One region of the Rossellomorea sp. KS-H15a genome, then DNA from elsewhere that is predicted to be linked to it. Evidence: riboswitches for the same ligand, from Rfam matches in the RefSeq annotation. Region 1 holds a riboswitch; each other region holds the start of a gene.

What was found. A riboswitch is a leader RNA that binds a small molecule or an ion and turns the genes downstream of it on or off. The one in region 1 is predicted to bind cobalamin.
Region 2: it holds a riboswitch for cobalamin, as region 1 does, so the genes downstream of both, M1J35_RS15035 (ABC transporter substrate-binding protein) here and M1J35_RS10870 (ribonucleoside-diphosphate reductase subunit alpha) in region 1, are expected to answer to the same signal.
Region 3: it holds a riboswitch for cobalamin, as region 1 does, so the genes downstream of both, M1J35_RS08815 (acyl-CoA thioesterase) here and M1J35_RS10870 (ribonucleoside-diphosphate reductase subunit alpha) in region 1, are expected to answer to the same signal.

The regions. Positions count from the first base shown of each region.
Region 1 covers NZ_CP096886.1:2,108,231-2,113,768, forward strand. Annotated here, with positions in the region: gene gndA (NADP-dependent phosphogluconate dehydrogenase) at 1-552, shown strand, start outside; gene M1J35_RS10860 (hypothetical protein) at 592-753, opposite strand; gene M1J35_RS10865 (SurA N-terminal domain-containing protein) at 875-1,645, opposite strand; cobalamin riboswitch at 2,848-3,028, shown strand; gene M1J35_RS10870 (ribonucleoside-diphosphate reductase subunit alpha) at 3,173-5,410, shown strand; gene M1J35_RS10875 (ribonucleotide-diphosphate reductase subunit beta) at 5,426-5,538, shown strand, end outside.
Region 2 covers NZ_CP096886.1:2,950,884-2,956,421, forward strand. Annotated here, with positions in the region: gene M1J35_RS15025 (adenosylcobinamide amidohydrolase) at 1-722, opposite strand, end outside; gene M1J35_RS15030 (FecCD family ABC transporter permease) at 719-1,777, opposite strand; gene M1J35_RS15035 (ABC transporter substrate-binding protein) at 1,740-2,705, opposite strand; cobalamin riboswitch at 2,841-3,040, opposite strand; gene msrA (peptide-methionine (S)-S-oxide reductase MsrA) at 3,260-3,790, shown strand; gene M1J35_RS15045 (hypothetical protein) at 3,844-3,996, shown strand; gene M1J35_RS15050 (glycosyltransferase family 2 protein) at 4,090-5,205, shown strand; gene M1J35_RS15055 (C45 family autoproteolytic acyltransferase/hydrolase) at 5,386-5,538, opposite strand, start outside.
Region 3 covers NZ_CP096886.1:1,720,209-1,725,746, reverse strand. Annotated here, with positions in the region: gene ade (adenine deaminase) at 1-401, shown strand, start outside; gene M1J35_RS08820 (flotillin family protein) at 568-2,082, opposite strand; cobalamin riboswitch at 2,316-2,507, shown strand; gene M1J35_RS08815 (acyl-CoA thioesterase) at 2,660-3,133, shown strand; gene M1J35_RS08810 (SLC13 family permease) at 3,190-4,551, opposite strand; gene M1J35_RS08805 (tripartite tricarboxylate transporter permease) at 4,762-5,538, opposite strand, start outside.

The DNA.
Region 1 (5,538 bases):
TTTATTTCAGCCATGAAGGAAGAGCGTGTGAAGGCGAGCAAGATCCTGAGAGGACCTAAAAATAAAGAGTTTACAGGTAATAAACAGGAATTTATCGAAATGATCCGCAAGGCGTTGTACTTGAGCAAGATCTGTTCTTATGCACAAGGATTCGCACAGCTTCAATCGGCTTCGGATGAGTACAACTGGGATCTTAAACCGGGTGAAATTTCCATGATCTTCAGAGGCGGTTGCATCATCCGTGCCGGCTTCCTGGGAGAAATCAAGAATGCCTATGATCGTGATCCAGGCTTAACGAATCTGCTCCTTGATCCATATTTTAAAGAGATTGTTGAAAATTATCAGGATGAAGCAAGGGAAGTAGTGGCAACAGCCATCAAGCTGGGCATTCCTGTACCGGGTCTCGCCAGTGCATTAGCTTACTATGACAGCTATCGTTCTGAGTCACTGCCGGCGAATCTGCTGCAAGCACAACGGGACTATTTCGGAGCCCATACGTATCAGCGTATAGACAAAGAAGGTACTTTCCATACAGATTGGTTAGCTGAATAATATAGAACCGCCCTGTGGGTCATCCACAGGGCGGTTTATTTATTCGTCTTTGGTATCGTGTTTTTTCTTTTCGTCACGCTGGTCCTTTTTTAGTTCGTCGATAGGGATGGGATCGACATTTTGTTCACTTTCATGCTGATCAAGGATACTTTCCTGATCCTGCTCGGCATTTTCCGGATTTTGATTCGTTCTTTTGGTCATGATGTACATCCTCCTTTAAATGATAGGTTCTTATACCATACCCCCGGCACAGGGAGAAAAACCTCCTATGGAAGATAGAAAAAAAGAAAGCCGCCATAAGAAGGCGGCTTTCTGACTTGTGTTAGATTTTCACATCAATTTTAGCGTTTTTCTTTAAATCTTCAACATGTTGAACAAGCTTTTCTTGCTTCTTCTGTTGTTCCAGCTGAGTCTTGATCTGTGGTTTTACATCTTCAAACTTCGGAGCATCCTTTGCTTGGTCCTGTCCTTGTTGACTTGCATATTGATCATAAAACTTCTTCATTTCATCTTCTGTTACTTCGTCGACTTTGATTTCTTTTTCAACGTAGTTGGTGTACTTAATATTTTCAGCAATCTGAGTTTTCAGCTCATCCATGGTAAATCCGGCTTTCTTCATGGCATCTTCGAATTGCTTTTCATCTTTATATTGCTTTTTCACTTCGTCGAGTTGCTTATTGATTTCATCATCCGTCGCTTTATAGCCTTTTTCCTCGGCCTGTTGCATAAGGAGTGTTTGACCGACTATGCTGTCGATGGTTTGATCTTTGATTTTTTTAACAGCATCTTTACTTGTCGGGTCCTGTCCCATTTGTTGATACTGCATCTGTGATTGAGTCAACACATTGTTGAAATCTTCACCTTTGATTTTTTCGTCGTTGACGATGGCGACGATCTTATCTTTTTCCACCTTTTGTTCATCCATTTTCTTTTGCATTTCTTCCATCTTTTTCGCTTGCTCTTCTTGAGCCTTTTTGTCAGAAGCCTCTGTTTTTGGTTTATCGTCAGCTTTTTGGCTCTCCTCATTCGAACCGCAAGCGGCTAATCCAATTGTTAATAATCCTACTAGTAAAGTCGTTAATAGTTTCTTCATAATAGACTCCTTTCAGAACTAAGGTGTGATTCTAAAAAAAATCACTTAATGGGCATTGTAAATGAAAAACCTGCAAAAAGAAAGTATTTAGGTTAAAATATATTGATTGTAATCTGGATGAAACACAGAGTATAAAGCATATTCTCCTTCCGTACATTGATATATAGGGAATACAATTACTACTAAAGTGATAAAGCAGGAGGAATATTACATAGATACGTTCAAAAAAAGAGGTTGTTTAAATCGAGTCTTTCTCCATTTAAACAACCTATCAAAAATATTGGGGACCAAAGAATACTGTCAAACAACCTTCTATTTGGATTATAGAGATGGTCTTCATATCCCTCAACCCACATATATGTAAACGTAGACGGACTACTGTCCGTTTGGAAGCACTATTCCATCATCTTCTTTCCTTTTCAGGGAAAATAATAATTATAAGCATAATCCAGACTAATTTTAGATAAGGTTTCGAAAATTTGAATTAGCGAGTAGTAGTTGATTTCCGCTGCAGGTGCTCGCTTTCCGCGGGGCGTGAGTTGAGCCTCCTCGGGCTTTTGCCCTGCGGGGTCTCAAGATCCAGCTACGGTGGCTAGCCCCTCGAGGTCATAAGCTAAATGGTCCAAGAAGTCACAAGGACGCCTTCTTAGCCCATTCATCTTATGCTTGTCGGGGCTGAGCAAGCCACCTCCGCTTTTCAAGCTTTCCCGCTATTCCCGTCGGAGTCGAGCACCTTCCGCTCCAATCAATACATTAAGATGGTCTTTTAACCTTTTGTAATAATTGTATACCCCTTCAAATCCATTCAAAAGCGAAAACCACTGATTAATAAGAGAAATATATGCTATTTATTGTACGTAGGGTTTCGAAAATCTTTGAGCTCAGTCTCCAATAGCTTAAATAGAGGGTGAGGGGAACTGCGTAGACTCCTACGGAAAAACGGGCGTGTCGAGACCCCGGAAGCGAACTGTGCTGAGGAGGCTCGACCGAACGTCCGTGGAAAGCGAAGCAGTTCCCCTCACCCTAAAGCTCATCCTCGTTGACAGAGCTACAGAACTTAGTAATTGAATAATTTACACCAATCTCTGCGGAGAGAGCAAAAATAAAAATGAAAAGATTACTTGTAAATCTATTTTGAATCATATATGATAGTTAAGGACACAACATTTGGTGTCTGTTTTTATTTTAATAACTATATATTGATTATAACCTGTAAATAAGGTGTCTGATGAGACTTAAAAGGGAATCCGGTGAGAATCCGGAGCTGTCCCCGCAACTGTATGTGCTGACGAAATAAGGAACTGCCACTGTCGTATCGATGGGAAGGCCTTAGAGTAGGGTGAAGCGCGAGTCAGGAGACCTGCCTTATTTAACACGTGTTATCTTCTTCGGGAATTGGGAGGATAAAGCGAGGATTACAATAGGCGTCAGGTCTATTTATATCTCCGTATTGTTTAAAGCCCGTCCTTCCTGAAGGATGGGCTTTTTTTGACTCCTTCCCACATTAAGAAACGGGAGGAATGAATCATGACATTCACAATGGTAAAACAAAAAGAAGTGGAAGGCATTCTCCACAGCCTTAGCAGACAGTTTCCCAACCTGGATTTCACAGATTTCGATAAGAAAATCACCATGTATGCAAATCAGCAGGAGGAATGGACCAGTGAACAGCTTCATCATTTCATGATCCTGACAGCGATCGAACGTATCACCGCACTCGAACCGGATTGGACCTATGTGGCTGCATCCTTGTACATCAAGGATTTATATGAGGGCATATCATTTTCAAGGGGGAAATCAGAAGAGAATCTATCCGGCTCATTTTATGAAATGGTCAAAGAATTAACTGAAGCTCACCTTTATTCCCCGTCACTACTGGATTCATATAGCAAGGAAGAAGTGGATTACTTAGGTTCCATTCTGGATTTCGACAGGGATCAACTATTTACTTACATAGGGATCGTTACGCTGGCTGAGAGGTATTTAACAAAGTCCCATAATGGAAAAGTGCTGGAGCTTCCTCAAGAGCGATTTATGGTCATCAGTATGACGTTATGCATGAATGAGGAAAAGGAAAAAAGAATGTCATTGATTGAAGAAGCGTATTGGGCACTATCCAATCTGTATATGACCGTGGCAACCCCTACTTTTGCAAATGCAGGAAAAAGCCATGGCCAGCTATCCAGCTGTTTCATTGATACGGTTGAGGATGACTTAAGGAGCATTTATGACAGTAATACTGACGTTTCCACTCTTAGCAAGAATGGAGGGGGCCTTGGAATTTATTTAGGGAAGGTCCGCAGCAGGGGAAGTGATATAAAGGGCTTTAAAGGAGTGAGCTCCGGGGTCATACCGTGGATGAAACAACTGAATAATACGGCGGTATCCGTCGATCAACTGGGTCAGCGCCAAGGGGCGATCGCCGTTTATTTGGATGTATGGCATAAAGATATCTTCCCATTTTTGGATACGCGGTTGAACAATGGGGACGAAAGGCAGAGGACCCATGATCTTTTCACGGGAGTCTCCTTACCGGATCTGTTTATGGAACAGGTGGAGAAGAGGGAAGAGTGGTATTTATTCGACCCTCATGAAGTGAAAGGAGTCATGGGCTTTTCCCTTGAAGACTTCTATGACGAAACATCCGGTGCTGGTACTTTTCGTGAGAAGTACTGGGAATGTGTCGCTCACCCCACCCTTTCTCGGGAAGTGGTGCCTGCCATTGAAATCTTCAAGCGCATCATGATTTCTCAGCTCGAAACGGGGACTCCGTATATGTTTTACCGTGATACCGTTAACCGTATGAATGCCAATCCACATAAAGGGATGATCTATTGCAGTAACCTGTGTACCGAAATCGCTCAGAATATGAGTGCGACTGTGATGGAAGAAGAGGTGATACAAGATGGGAAGATCGTCACATATAAGTCTCCGGGAGATTATGTCGTTTGCAATCTCGCGTCCATTTCTTTAGCCAAGACCATCCTGGATGATGAGCTTGAGAGAGTGGTGGCGATAGGCGTAAGACTGCTGGATAATGTGATTGACTTAAATGACCTTCCCGTCCTGCAGGCCCAGATCACCAATCAGCGGTACAGGGGGATCGGATTAGGGACATTCGGATGGCATCATCTCCTTGCCCTGAAGGGATTGAAGTGGGAAAGCAGTCAGGCGGTCGACTATTGTGATTCCCTTTATGAAGAGATTGCTTATTACACGATAAACGCAAGCCATGAACTGGCAAAAGAAAAAGGAAGCTATCCTTATTTCGAGGATTCGGACTGGGCGACGGGAGAATATTTTCTGAAGCGGGACTATTCAAGTGAAAGATGGATTGAATTGAAGGATGGGATTAAAGACAAAGGGATCCGCAATGGGTACTTAATGGCGGTAGCCCCCAATTCCTCAACCTCGATCATTGCGGGGTCCTCTGCGAGCATCGATCCGATATTCAGGCTCCAGTATTCAGAAGAAAAGAAAGATTACAAGATTCCAGTGACCGCTCCTGATCTGTCTCCGGAAACGACCTGGTATTACAAGACCGCTTATCAAGTGGATCAACATTGGAGTGTGGAACAGAACGAAAAGAGGCAGAGACATATCGATCAGGGGATTTCATTTAATCTGTATGTGCGTAATGACATCAAGGCTAAAGATTTACTGGATCTTCACCTGGACGCATGGAAGTCCGGATTGAAAACCACTTATTATGTAAGGTCTACGTCCGTATCCAATTTTGAAGAATGCGAAAGCTGTCATAGCTAGGGAGGAAGAGGGAAAATGGAAGAATTGAAACAGCGGGTACTGATTGACTCAATGGCCCCAAATAAATCGACGGGTATCGTAAACGGGAAAAGTTCCAATATATTAAACTGGGATGATGTGCGGTATCC
Region 2 (5,538 bases), 840 kb from region 1:
TGGACCTTTGTTTGATAGACTTTTTCGATATGTTCTTCTTTCAACACTTCTTCCGGATGATGGAGAAGTTTCGTTGTGCCCTGGTCCAGTAAGAGTAAACGGTCACAGTATAGGCTCGCTAAATTCAAATCGTGAAAAATGGCCACGACCGTTAATGTCCCCTGATCTGTTTGACTTTTAATCAAATCCAATAGGGACTTCTGGTAGGAAAGATCAAGATGATTAGTGGGCTCATCCAGAAGGAGGATGTGAGGTTCCTGGGCTAGAGCCTGTGCCAGGAACACCCGTTGTCGCTCACCACCTGACAATTCATGCAGGTATCGGTTCTGAAACGCAGAAATTCCCGTCTGCTCCATCACTTTGTCCACCATCTCTTTGTCCCGGTCGGTCGTACCCTTAAAGAAACCTTTCTGGTGAGCATATCTTCCAAGCATCACAGTCTCCCTCACTTGATACGAAAATGCTTCAGTCGATATCTGGGGCAATACCGCGACATGGGTAGCCAATTCTCTCGAAGAAAACTGATGAAGCGGCTTCCCTTTCAAAGTAATCACTCCATCCATTAAAGGAAGGAGACCCGTCATGGCTTTCAGTAACGTCGTTTTACCACTTCCATTTGGGCCAAGTATTCCAAAGAACTCTCCCTTGTCAATATGAAAATTCATGTCTTCCACGATCTTTTGATCGCCGTATCCTACTGACACCCCGTTTACATCGATCATGATGAAAGACCCCTTTTCTTTAAAAGAATATAAGCAAACATCGGTGCGCCGATCAAGGCGGTGATCACTCCAATCGGAAGTTCGGTCGGAGCGATGATCGTTCTGGAAAGCAGGTCGGCGAGAACAAGGAACCCTCCTCCTACAAGGATTGATAGGGGAAGGAGATGCTTATGATCATGTCCGATCATTCTTCGTAGAAAATGAGGAACCACAAGGCCGACAAATCCGATCGTTCCGGACACGGCCACTGCTGCCCCCGTCAGGATGCTTCCGGCAATCAAAATGATCAGCTTCCTTTTTTGAACCGAGATACCGATATGACGGGCCTGTTCCTCCCCGAAGCTCATGCCGTTCAATTCCTTGCTGTTCAGTAGGAGCAACACCACCCCCATAAGGAAGAAAGGCAAGATGATCGCAATGTAATCCCACCCTCTCATGGATACACTTCCAAGAAGCCAGCCGATGATCTGCCTCAGTTCCTCACCTGTGAGTGCGATCATCAAGGAAATCACCGAGCCCAGAAACGAGCTGAAGATGATTCCTGTCAGTATAATGGTTTCGACCTTCATGGTCCTTTCAACCTTTTGTGCGAACCATAATACGAGAAATACGGTGATGATCGAACAAACAATACTGAAAAAGGGAAGCGTAAACTTCCCGATGAAAGGGATGCTCCAATGAAAAAACAATGTGATGACCGCCCCGACCGATGCACCTGATGACACTCCCAATGTGTAGGGATCAGCCAGAGGATTGCGTAACAGCCCTTGAAAAGAAGCTCCGGCAATGGCTAAGGAGCTGCCGACCAATAAAGCCAACAATACTCTTGGAAGCCGGATCGTATAGACGATGTTCACAAACATGGGATTAACCGTATCAGGCATTTGAAAACCGAACCACTTATAACCGACGATGTATAGGATATCCATCGGTGGAATGGCTATTGTACCGATCGAAACACCTGCAAGCACCGCCGTGAGTATAAATAGCCCTGCCAATCCGTATGTGATCCCTATCTTATTCTGCAAATACCTCTGGATAGATCGACTTTGCAATTTCCTCTACTCCTTCAACCAATCTTGGACCTGTCCGTGTGACTAAATCAGAATGGACATCGTGAACATCCCCATTCTTAACTGCCGTTACATCTTCCCATCCTTTTCTTCCCATTATCTGTTCTTTCGGATTTTCACTGTAATAACCATATGTAGTGATGATTGAATCAGGGTTAGACGAGATGACCGCTTCCTGGTTCACCTGTACCCAGCCTTCCTGATCGCTCATGACATTTTCAGCATTGACCATAGATAGCATTTGATCGATGAACGTGTTCTTACCTGTTGAATAAATGTCAGGGGAAGGGGAAACTTCCACATAGACTCTTTTCTTTTCCGTTACTTCACTTGCTTTTTCCTGGATGGATTTTAAATCTGATTTCATTTCAGAAACAACGGAATTTGCCTGACCTTTTTTACCGACTAGTGTCCCGATGTCCTGAATTGTGTTATATACTTCTTCAAAGCTTTTAGCGTCTTGAACGATGAATACGTTCACCCCTGCATCTTTCAGTTGATTCAAACCTTCTTCTGCTGACTTTGCTGTGGATTCATGGGCAAGGACCAGGTCCGGATCTAAGCCGACGATTTTCTCTACGTTAAACTCCATTCCACCAATCTTCTCTTTATCGGCGGCTTCTTTCGGGAAGTTATCAAAGTCTGACACCCCGACGATTTCATTATTGAGCCCAAGCTCGAATAAAATCTCCGTATTACTGGGAATTAACGAAACGATATGTTTAGGTTGTTCTTCCAGGGTGACTTTATTATCAAGCGCGTCATTCAATGATAAAGGATATCCGGATTCATTTTGGTTTACTTCTGCTGTTTCCTTTTTCTTCGTTTGTTCCCCGTCATTCGTTCCGCATGCTGTCAGGAATCCAATGGCTACCAACAATGCAAGTAAGGCTTTTACTGTGTGTTTCATTTTTTATTCCCCCTGTTGATTAACATTTTGACAGACAAAAAAACATCTCCAGTGGACTAGAGATGTTGTGTAAGATGCATATATAGGTTTATATTCAGTGAACCATGCATATTACACCTTTCTATCCGCGTAGAATTGGTGCGCTTAAAATCAGGCAGGTCTCCTGGCTCATGGTCATAGTTTGCTGATACCTTCCCGTGCTTGTTTGCACAGTGGTAAATGTTCAGCTCACTACCATTTACAGTGGCGGGACCGCGTTGGATTTACACCAACTTCCCTATTAAGAAGCTAAGAAGATTCACATCTTACACTTCACCTGATTTCGTAACGTATGAAATTGTTCCGTACAAAAGAATTATACACAAATTCCATCCGTTAGGAAATGAATTTTAATGAATTTGTTGAAAATTGTAGAAAACGATTAATCGTAAAGTCGGCACAGCTGAAGCAGACAAGCTATTTTAATTGTTCCTTTTAAGCTTTCATGGTAGAATCTGTTCAAGCTATTGCTTTACTGCTTTAGAGGAGTACATATGGTACAGGAGGTTTGCTAAATGAATGATAGAGAAGTCGCTACGTTTGCAGGCGGATGTTTTTGGTGCATGGTAAAGCCGTTCGATGAGCTGCCAGGGATTATTGATGTCGTATCGGGATATTCTGGAGGTCATCTTGAGAATCCTTCATATGAGGATATTAAAGCCGGTGGCAGCGGCCATTATGAAGTGGTTCAGATCACCTATGATCCCGCTCTGTTTCCTTATGAAAGGCTATTGGAGTTATACTGGCCTCAGATTGACCCGACTGATGACGGTGGTCAATTCCACGATCGTGGTGAACAGTATCGAACAGCTATCTTCTATCACAATGAACACCAGAAACAATTGGCTGAGGAGTCAAAAAACACGATAGAAGAAAGCGGGCGATTCAAGAAGCCGATCGTCACCAAAGTCCTTCCTGCCTCAACCTTTTATCCGGCAGAAGAGTATCATCAAAAGTTCTACAAAACGAATCCGGAGGAATACAAACAAGATCGCGCAAAGTCAGGGCGCGATGAATTCATAGATGGACATTGGAAAAACAAATAGTGGCATGAAAAAAACTTCTTTCGCCAAACTAATGGCTAGAAAGGAGTTTTTTTGTGAAGAAATCCGACAAGGCGAAAGATGATAAAGAACAAGTGATAGGATTCTCTGGACCGGGAAAAGTAGTTAATTTCTTTGACCCTTATCCTGATGAGAAGGAAGAAAACGCAAATAACTCAGATACCGTCGATCCCCATCCATCCCAATGAGACTTTAGCTAAAAACGCCCTAGGCGTATCACGGGTAAATATTATGGTTAGAATGGCGATACAGCAGAATTTTGTCAAAGAAGGTGAAAACAGATGTATTTCTGGATAATCGCATTGGGCCTTACCATTTTCCTTTTTACGAGAATTCCGACCGTGAAGAATTCCGTTCATGTACGGAATAGTTATCTGGTCAAGAAATGTTCCATCATCATTCCTGCAAGAAATGAAGAAAAGACGATTGGGAGGCTTTTATCCAGTATTCGGATGCAGTTCATACAGCCCTTGGAAGTCATTGTTGTGAATGATGGATCGACAGATCAAACGAAGGCTATAGCCTTAAACGAGGGTGCAATTGTAATTGATGCACCCCCTTTGCCTAATGGATGGAACGGGAAATCATGGGCATGCTGGAATGGAGCGAAAGAGTCTAAAGGAGAATTCCTCTTGTTTGTGGATAGTGATACCTGGTTCGAACAAGCAGGTCTGTTAAAGATATGCGAAACGTATAAAATGCAACACTGTCAAGGAGTATTGACCATTCATCCTTTTCATAAAATGGAATCCTTTTACGAAACATTCTCCATGCTGTTTCATTTAATGGTGTTTGCTTCAACCAGTATCACCCATCTCTTTTCATGGTTGTGCACGCCTTCAGGCGGTTTCGGGCAATTTTTCTTATGTTCGAGGGCCGTTTATGAGCGAGTAGGAGGACATGAAGCCATCAGAGGGGAAATGGTGGAACATTTTGCCTTGAGTCAATGGGCGAAGAAATGCGGGGAATCGGTAGAAGCGGTAAGTGGCAGGAATGCCATTTCCATGAGGATGTATGGGGAAGGAATAAATGATGTATTCCACGGGTGGTCAAAGAGCTTCGCTTCAGGAGCTAAGTCGACAAACATCCTACTCCTGGGGCTTTCTTCTTTGTGGATGGCTTCGCTTATTACGCTGGTCATTCACTCACCGGAAATGATTTGGGAATATCCCTATTTATTTATCATCCAATACATCCTATTAGGGGGTTATTTCTATTTCTTAGTGAGAAGGATCGGTAATTTCAGCGTGTTCGAGACATTATTATTTCCGGTTCACATCCTATTTTTCCTAGCGACCTTTCTTCATTCATTTTTGAATACCTTTTTCAGGAAAAGGACCACTTGGAAAGATCGTTATGTATATATAGAGAAAGGAAAGAACGAGAAGATGAAATGATCCTGTTAGTGAATATCACTTCATAAATATAAACCTGCACCACCTGCCAAGTCACCACATTTTTGAGAATGTTACAAATCATACATACATTTCTATGAATTTGCGCATTTTATTAATAAGAACCGAGGAAGTCCTCCACGAATGATAAGCCGTTAATCCCTTGATTTGCTCGGTTCCCCCTTATTCCGTCACTTCTTCCATAAATAAAAACGGCTCATTTGTATCGAACTTCCCTGACATTTTCCGGACGGGAATATTTCTTCCCCTGACCCATTCCTGAAAGTCCACCACCAATCCATCGGAACTTTCCCCGAAGCCGATTAAGCATCTCAG
Region 3 (5,538 bases), 390 kb from region 1:
TCAAGGGCTTCGGACTGAAGGATGGAGCCATCGCCACCACCATCGCCCATGATTCCCATAACATTGTGGCAACGGGGACCAATGACGGGGATATCCTGATGGCTGTGAAGGCACTGGAAAAAATGAACGGCGGCCTTGTCATGGTGAAGGACGGACGGACCATTGCCTCCCTTCCTTTAGCCATAGCAGGTTTAATGTTTGAAGGGGACTATGAAGACGTTGCAAGGGGAATTCATCAGTTGAAGGATACCTTCGTTGAAATGGGATTCTCCGGGGACTTTAATCCGTTCTTAACCCTCTCTTTCCTCACTCTGCCTGTGATCCCGGAATTGAAGCTGACGGATTTAGGATTGTTCGATGTGGGGGATTGCCGGCATATCGAGGTGAGTGTGGAAGGATGATACGTGGAGTTGGACGGTTTGGTTGTTTTTTGTTTGACTGTTGAATTCGGTGATGAGTTTGTCTGTTGAATATCCCGCAGTTTTCAGCAGCTGACATCCACTTCCAACACTAAAAGGTGCCAGGCACAGAATCTTCATTCCGTGCCTGGCACCTTTTTAAAATATCTTATTTACTTCCCTTCCCCGCTTCTTCAAACTCTTTTTCTTCCACTTCGTTTGAAGCTGCTGCTTCCTTGTCTCCTGACTCGGAAATGGCAGGCTGGTAATGCGTCGGTTGAGTCCTGTTTGCATACGACTTCAGTAATTCCCCAACATCGATGCCTGTCATTTCACGCAATGGCTCCTGCATGTCAAGCATCGTTCTTGTGATGCTTTTACCAAAGGAAGGAACTCCTTGACCATTACCTGAATCGATGATCTTGACTGAATCGATATTGTTCAGAGGCTGAGCGATCTTCTCTGCGAATATCGGCAGCATTTCAATGAGTTTCTCGGTGATGATGACATCTCCGTGTTTCTCCATGGCCTCAGCCAGGAGTTTACGGGATTCAGCTTCTGCTTTACCGCGTTCACGGATGACATCGGCTTCGGCCGACCCTTCTTCCCTGCGGATCTTCGCTTTTGCTTCCCCGTCGATTTCCGATTTTCGTGCTTCCGCTTCCGCCTTACGAGTCGTTTCGTAATAATCTGCATCTGCTTTCGTTTTACGGACTTTCGATTCTTCCGCCTCAAGCTTAACTGCGCGCTCACGTTCAAGGAATTGAAGGGTCAGCTCTTCTTCTTTTACTTCCTTGGCAAGTTTCGCTTTTTCAAGCTCATAGGACTGTTCGGACTTCGCTCTTGCGCGTTCGGTTTCTTCTTTGAAAGCAGCATCTTTGATGTCTTTTTCCTTTTTCGATTCTGCAATCGTGATTTGGCGTTTGTATTCTTCTTCTTTCGCTTCCTGGTCGGTTTGGGCACGGTGGATACGCGTTTCACGTTCTGTGTTCGCCTCAGCGATTTCAGCTTGTTTCCTCACCTCAGCGATACGCGGACGACCAAGATTTTCTAAGTATCCATTTTGTTCGTCAGCATCCCTTATGTCCGTCAAACCGAGTGACGTGATTTTGAAGCCCATCAGATCAAGCTGTTTCTGGGCGATTTCCGACACATCGGCATTGAATTTTTCACGGTTGCTGTTTATGTCTTCCACGGTCATTTTTGAAAGAATCGCGCGGAGGTTACTTCCCAGCACCTCGATGATTTCATCTTCAATTTCTTTTTGATCCTTACCGAGGAACTGCTCGGCGTAGTTTGCGATCCCGTTCAAGGTATCGGCAACCTTCACCATGGCCACGGCATCGGCCACGATCGGCACTCCTCCATTTGTGTACACTCTTGGTGTCGATAGTTTCAATTGGAATGATGTAAGGTTAACAGGAGTGGACGTCTGGAAACGTCTTAATCTGTATCCCCCCCCACGGATGATTTTCATGGAACGGCCTTCCTGGTCGGTGAAAATATTCGATTCCTTCTCAGGATCCCCCAGTTTCGGTCCGGTAATGATCAGTGCCTGGTTCGATTTCGCCGTACGATAGCGGAACCTCATCCAGAAGTAATAGGCGATCCCCACAATTGCTGCAATAACCAGAACAGGAATCAGGAAAACGAAAAATCCAATCACACTCAATGATCCTAGCATTCTGACAACCCCTCTCGACAATTTGTTTAAACCAGCATGCTGTCTGATTTAATTTTAAATAAAAGTGCTAGCTACACTACTATATACGGATCTGAATACGAAAAAGTTTCAATAAATTAGGCGAATCTCCTATTTTTATATAAATGGAGATCTATTTCTTCCCTTTTATCTTCTTTTCACAATAAATAATCATCAGGAAATGATCGTCTATGATAAAATAAAACCGTTCAACAATTTAATCATTGCTCATTGGTGGAAATGATTTCAGGTCATTTCCTTAAAAGGGAAGTTGGTGAAAATCCAACGCGGTCCCGCCACTGTAAAGCTGAGATTTCATATGTATCCACTGTTTCACTTTGAAATGGGAAGGAATTTGAAATCGGAGACGCTGAGCCAGGAGACCTGCCAATTGAGAAGAACACGAAAGTCCTACGGGAGATAGGAGGGTGTTGCGCAAATGAAACGTCACAAAGGAAATCATAGGTTCCTGGACGCTCGCTTGGAGTAACCGCATCTTCTTTTACAAAAAGGAAGATGCTTTTTTATTTCGTCAAAAAGGAAGCAGGGAGATGAAAATATGGAACAAGCTTTTTCAGTTGAGCGTTCACGAACCGTACAGACAAGATTGGTACTGCCCCCGGATACCAATCATATGCAAACCATCTTTGGAGGGAAAGTTCTATCATATATTGATGAAATCGCTGCACTGTCAGCCATGAAGCATTCGAGTTCTGTGGTGGTAACGGCTTCGATCGATTCGGTCGATTTCCTGTCATCCGCAACTGTCGGGGATGCACTCAGCCTAGAGGCGATTGTAACTTCCACGGGAAGGACTTCGATGGAGGTGTACGTAAAAGTTTTCTCTTCGAATCTATTGACAGGTATCAAAACCTTGACGACGGAATCATTCCTTACCATGGTTGCGGTGGATGAAAACGGTAAGCCGAAACCGGTGCCGAAAGTGATACCGGAAACAGAAGAGGAGAAGAGATTGTTCAAATCAGCTGTTCTGAGGAAGGAACATCGAAAAAACCGGGCATTGATAAAATAAGTTTTTGGGTATGAACAGCACGCTGTTCATACCCTTTTTCAACAATAAGTAGTGTCTTACCAGTAAAAGAAAACCGAGCAGATGATGACGGCGATCCAGGCTGCGGATGACCAAATTCCTGCCCGCATTAAATCCTTGTCGGTAAAATAACCGTACGAGTAGCTGATGAGATGAACCGGGGACTGGGTGACGAGAAAAAAGCCCGGGACACATGCCATAAACATCGGCATGGCAATTTGCATAGGTGATAAACCCGGGATGGTATGTCCGATCGTGATGCTGAGGGGGAGCATGATGGTCAAAAACCCCAGGATATTGACGAATACGATCCGAATGATACTGGTACATAAAATGAGGAGTAGGATAATCACCCAGGGTTGGCGGCCTGTAAGCAAAGCGTTCAATTCTTCAGCCATCCATTCAATCGTGCCTGTCTCGACCAACATCCCAGATACCATTAGAGTTGAGGCAAAAAAGAGCATCAGATCCCAATCAATTGATTCGCTCGCCTCATCCCATCTCCATACTCCTGCGACAGGGATGACGGTCATACATGCGCCCAGAAGGCCGATCTGAGGAATGGAATATCCATGCAGAGGCTGTGAAATCCACAGGATCAACGTTCCCACGATTATACTCATGATTTTTTTTTCGTTCATGCTCACCGGCCCAAGCTCACCGATTCTTTTTTCGATCAATGCCAATAACAGCTTTCGGTCAATCTTCTCAGGGGGAAAGATCATTAAGAATATTCCCCACAATATCACGATAAAAAGCAGCACCGGTATTCCAAAAATCAGGAACCATCTTATATAATTCAGATCGCTTGAAACGTCGCTCAGGATCCCGAAAGCGTAAATAGTGGAACTGGCCCCAGTCGCGACAAACGCCCCTGAAATGGCAGCAAGATAGGCAACCCCTATAAACAGCGACTTGCCCAGATAATGGACATCCGCTATTTTTCGCAGACTTTTCATCAGGCTGTCGAGTACCGATGATAACAGGCTGCCCTTCCCTACATTCGACGGTATCAGGACAGACAGGACAGTCATGAGCAGAAACGAAATGAAAATCAACGCTTTCCCCGACCCTCCAGAGAGCTTTAACGTATAAAGCGATACCCTGCTTGCCAGACCTGTTTTAATGAATGCAGCTGAGATAATGAATGTAGAAAACAAGAGCCAAACGATACCCGAACTGAAATAACTCAATGTCTGTTCATAACTGAAAAAATGAAACGAAATCAGCAGAATGAGTAGCAGCGAGCTGAATGCAAGTGGAAAGACTTTGCCTATCCAGAGGATCTGAATGATGATGAGTGCAGCGATAGCCTTCCATGTTTCATCCCACTCAAAAAATGGGAGAAAGAATAAGGCATATAATAGAAACGTGATAACCAGTAACAGTTGTTTTTTCATGACGATTACTCCCATCTTTCAATCAAAGGAAAAAGCCACCGGCGATGGGGTGACTTTTCCTTTTCATCAATAACTGTCAGTGAATGATCGTTGAATCCTGCTTATTACCTAGGGCATATCGGGCAGCTGAAGAACCGGCTGTTTCCCATAAACAGTCCCCGACATCAATCCTGACCCTTCAGAATAATTGTGATAAAATATCCCTCTTCCTTACATGTCTTTTGAAATAGGGTCGACAGGATTCTTCTCTTTCTTTTTAAATGCTTTGATCAGCAATGGATAAAACAGTGATAACAGCGTCAATATAGCCAGGGCGATGGCAATCGGTGTATCAAAGAAGATACCGAGGCTGCCATTTGACGAAAGAACGGCCATCCTGAAGTTCTGCTCCATATCTGCTCCGACGATCAATGCCAGAACAAGCGGGGCAATCGGAAAATCCATGACTTTCAGAAATAAACCGAATACTCCAAAAATTAATAACAGGAAGAAATCCACTGCACTGTAACTGAGCGTGTAGGTTCCGATAAATGCAAGAATCACAATGACCGGATACAACACTTTTGCAGGCGTATCCAGTATTTTCACTAACAGACCGACAAGCAGAATATTAATAATAACAAGGGCTATATTCCCGATAAACATACTATTGATCAGCGTCCATACCGTATTGGGATCATTCTCAAACAAAAGCGGTCCAGGTTTCATCCCAAGCATTACCAGGGCTCCAAGCATGACAGCAGTTGTCCCCGAACCTGGGATACCCATCGTCAACAGCGGGATCATCGCCCCGACAGAGGCTGCATTATTAGCAGATTCAGGTGCTGCAAGCCCTTCTACTGCACCCTTCCCGAATTCTTCAGGATGTTTGGAAATTTGCTTCTCTGTTGAGTAGCTGATCATGGATGCGATCGATCCCCCGGCTCCCGGAAGGACACCAACCACAAATCCAAGTGGTCCGCTTCTTAAAATCGGCCATAATGAGCG